DNA from 2 places in the Cytobacillus sp. FSL R7-0680 genome. Region 1 is predicted to be linked to the other one. Evidence: riboswitches for the same ligand, from Rfam matches in the RefSeq annotation. Region 1 holds a riboswitch; the other holds the start of a gene.

Evidence for each region. A riboswitch is a leader RNA that binds a small molecule or an ion and turns the genes downstream of it on or off. The one in region 1 is predicted to bind FMN.
Region 2: another riboswitch for FMN. It lies ahead of MKY26_RS09245 (ECF transporter S component); the one in region 1 lies ahead of ribE (riboflavin synthase).

Annotation. Positions count from the first base shown of each region.
Region 1 is NZ_JBBPAO010000001.1:1,633,380-1,635,592, forward strand. It holds partial or broken gene ribB (3,4-dihydroxy-2-butanone-4-phosphate synthase) at 1-355, opposite strand, end outside; gene ribE (riboflavin synthase) at 366-1,007, opposite strand; FMN riboswitch at 1,268-1,410, opposite strand; gene MKY26_RS08065 (hypothetical protein) at 1,845-2,213, shown strand, end outside.
Region 2 is NZ_JBBPAO010000001.1:1,865,091-1,867,303, reverse strand. It holds gene serA (phosphoglycerate dehydrogenase) at 1-373, opposite strand, end outside; FMN riboswitch at 636-801, shown strand; gene MKY26_RS09245 (ECF transporter S component) at 960-1,544, shown strand; gene MKY26_RS09240 (ferredoxin) at 1,847-2,095, opposite strand.

The sequences.
Region 1 (2,213 bases):
AGTCTGATGCTTGTGTTTTGTCGTCTAACATTTTTTCTACGGTTAAAAACCGTTCAAATGCACTTATACCAGTCGTTGTCTCTTTATAATCAATACTTACAGTAAAAGCAGTTTGATGGCTGTCTGTATTATTAGTTACCATCGGATGCAAGTCTAATTTTTTGGCGATTGACTGCTCAATCGGCACGCAAATAAGCCCTCTTCCCACTGTCGCCATAAAATTGATTGTTTCAGCTGAAGCATACTCGGCAACAGCGATAAAATCACCCTCATTCTCACGATTCTCATCATCACAAACGATAATCACTTTTCCCATTTTCAAGTCAGCAATCGCTTCTTCAATTGAGTGACTCATATATTCCCTCCTAACTTAAGAATCCATTATTCTCTAATAACTGTTCGAAATTTCTTTCACGTTTCGATGTGTCTGAAAAGGCAAATACATATTTAGCAAATAAATCATATTCGATATTGACAGTATCATTTGGCTTTTTTTCACTAATCACCGTTTCTTCAGCTGTATGAGGAATTAACGCAATCGTAAAATAACCATCCCCTACCTCCATCACTGTTAATGAAGTGCCATCAATAGCAACAGATCCTTTAGGTAGAATTAGATGCTGATACTTCTCTGATAGTGAAATTGAAAGATAAATCGCATTTTCTTGTCTTTGTTTTTTTAAAATTTTTCTCGTTTCATCCACATGACCACTTACATAATGGCCGCCAAATCTTCCTCCTGCTAACATCGCTCTTTCTAAATTCACATTGCTTCCTACTTTTAAAGAGGAAAGCGATGTCGCATGAAAAGTTTCTGGCATCACATCTGCTGTAAAACTTCTTTGTTGGAATTCGGTCACTGTTAAACAAACACCGTTCACAGCGATGCTATCACCGATATGGATATCATCCATAATCTTTGTAGCATTGAACACTAATTGAATAGTAGATCCACGATGAATCGTTCTTTGTACAGTACCGATTTCTTCGATAATACCTGTAAACAGAATGATCAACCTCTCTGCATAAGATTTATTCGTTTAAGTAAAAGTTGAAATTTTCCGCTCGGGGCAAATACGCGGTATCGGGAGAGTTTGTTGAAAATTACAAAAAGAGTTGGACTCACACTTATCGTTATCCCATATCATCACCACCCTTTTTAAAATACTCATGAATAAATAAACCCGTATACGAATACGTATACGGGAAAAGTAATCATGGCCAAATAAACGTCAAAATCAACTGTTTTTGAACGTTTTTACACACACGCATCCTTCTCCCATCCAGACTATACTGTCGGCTTTGGAATTGCACCAAATCCACCGTTCTCATTCCTGAGCCCGGGTCACGGACTAAGAGGTCACCCTCATCACCGCCGGTTGGGAATTTCACCCTGCCCCGAAGGATATTCTATTAAATTGTTGATACTATAGAGAACAGACAGTATCTAATACTTTTAAAATAAATAAAGATTCCCCTGCTCTTATTACAGTATCTAAATATAGGATAAATGTAAATAAGTAATTAATCAATAGAAAGAGTGTTAAATAGGAGATTATACATAAAGAAAACTAAAATAAACCATCACCCTAACATTTGAGACAGAAAAAGGATAATAGTTATATATCTAATATTATATTTCAAAACCCTACCTCAATTTTTTCTTTACTCCTTAAAGTTGTCAATTCATCTATGTATGATATAAAATACAGTTAAATACAGTTAAATACATTATTTCTATTAAATTACATAGAAAAGAAGGTGTGTTTTTGTAAATAACTATTCATCAGGACATAAAGATAACATAAAAATTACAAAATCCAACTATAAAAGGAAGCCCATCTATGAATAGAAAATTAATTATTATTTTCATCTTTCCTTTAATTTTAGTGTCTTGGATGATTTATTCTTGTAAGCAACCAATTGTACTAAAAGGAAAGAGCTCCGATGGAAATTGGAGAGCGGAATATAGCCCTCATCATTCTCCTAACCCTAAAGGGATTTGGAAAGGAGAGGCAACTTGGTTAGGAGGGACCAATCTCCCTACTCTGAATTTTTTGGTATTTAAATCTGGAGAGGAAATGGTCACTTTATACGATAAGCCAAGTGATTTTCCTCAGGGAGATGTTATTGAATTTGTCAGTATCGAAGGCGCCCCGTTGGATGCGAATTACTCTTTACAAATTAAATGGACATACGAAAATAAGGAATTT
Region 2 (2,213 bases), 230 kb from region 1:
CCAAATTCTTAACTGAGCTATGTGCTTGAGGAATATTTCTCATAAGGGAGGCCATCATAGCAAAAGTATGCTCTGCCGTAGAAATTGTGTTTCCGTCTGGTGCATTTATGACGATAATGCCTCTTTTAGTTGCTGCTGGAACATCAATATTATCGACACCCACACCTGCTCTTGCAATAATTTTTAACTTTGGCATCTCCGCCATTAATTCATCCGTTACTTTCGTGGCACTCCGTACTAACAAAGCCTCAATAGTTGATAAATCAACCTCGGGATCGTCGGTTTTCTTTTGAATAATTTCAGCATTTGTGTCGTTAAGTAAAGGGTATAAGCCTTCTTCACTAATGGCATCAGCCACTAATATTTGATACATGTATGAACCCTCCTAAGTTGGTTACTTAATTATCTGATTATTTTACAAGACGAATATTATTCTGTCAATTGGATTTATTGTTTGTGTTTAAAATGGAAACGCTTTAATGTAGTAAAATAAAACGATCTTCGTGGAAAGAAAATTTTATCTCCTGAAGACAAATGTGCATAATGAAAGGAATGTTTTTAATTCGAGATATTTACTATTTTAGGCTTCACAAATGAATTATTTTTCAGTATAATGAAGTTGTCAAATAAATATGGTCTATCTTCGGGGCAGGGTGAAATTCCCGACCGGCGGTGATAAGTATTTATACTTTAAGCCCGCGAGCCTAAAAGTGGAGTGCAATTAGCACGAAGCGTTTGTATTGGGCAGGATTTGGTGAGAATCCAAAGCCGACAGTAAAGTCTGGATGGGAGAAGATGGAGGTTCTGCTAACGTTCAAAGTATACACTACAAGAACGTTTATTAAGAATGTCTTTGTTCAATTCTCCCTCAAGTTTACTTGAGGGTTTTGTTATGCAAAGACGCTTATTTGCTGAACCTTTCTTCTATAGGAGAGATAGCCTAAAAGGAGAGAGGAAAATTGAAGAAGTTAAATGTCAAAGCTTTTGTTGCAATCGGTATGTTGAGTAGTATCGCGTATATTCTTATGTTGTTAAACTTTCCATTACCACCGTTTCCGAACTTTTTGATGATTGACTTTAGTGATATCCCTGCTTTAGTGGCTGCGTTAATATTTGGTCCGATTGCGGGAATACTGGTCGAATTGTTTAAAAATGTGTTGGATTATTTTATGACGGGAAGTGCTACTGGTGTACCTGTTGGTCATATTGCTAACTTTGTAGCAGGTTTATTATTTATTTTGCCAACCTATTATGTTTATACAAAGATGAAATCCAAAAAAGGTATGACAATAGGATTAATCATTGGCACAAGTGTAATGGCTGTATCCATGAGTTTGCTTAATTATTTCGTCTTTTTACCTGCCTATACAATGTTTTTAAATATGCCCGCTATGTCAGGACCAGAAATGCGTTCAACTGCAGTCATGTTTATTCTACCTTTTAACTTTATTAAAGGAATTTTAATGGCATCGGTATTTATGCTTGTATTTGCTAAGATGAGTAATTGGATTAATAAACAAAGATCGCTAAATACGATTGCTTAATTTATAAAGGAGGCATCTAACTTTGAAAAGTTAGATGCCTTTTAATATATAATTTTATGCCGCTTAAGTAGAATTGTCACTCTTATCCATCATATTACATCATTCGTAAAAGCACCAATGAACTCATATGCAATCCTCGATAACTACTATTTTAATTCCAACTGGATAATTGATGAAGGGAACGATTTTTATTCGAATGAGTATACGAGTATGTGATTCCCTGTAGCTCATAGAAAAAACGAGCAAATCCCTAAAATAGGATTTACTCGTTTTCTTTTTTTACAATTAGATTTCTTTTTGTTCTATTCGTATTTTAACGGATCACCATCAAAGGCATCGTCTGCGACTTTTATTGAGTCAGTTGGACAGCCTTCAAATGCATCCATCATATCTTCTATAAGAACATCGGGAATTTCAACAATTCCTTCATTATCATCTAGTGTTACAAATGCGATGCCCTCATCATCGTAATCATAAATGTCTGGAGCTGCCGCACCACATGCGCCACAAGCAATACATGTTTCTTTGTCAACAATTGTATACTTCGCCATGGAATAACCTCCTATTTAAAATCTTTTTCATGTTAAAGCACGAAAATATCTGCCGAAACACTTACCACATGTTCTATTGTAAATCTGTCTTGTAAACATTTCAATAAAAATCTACCAT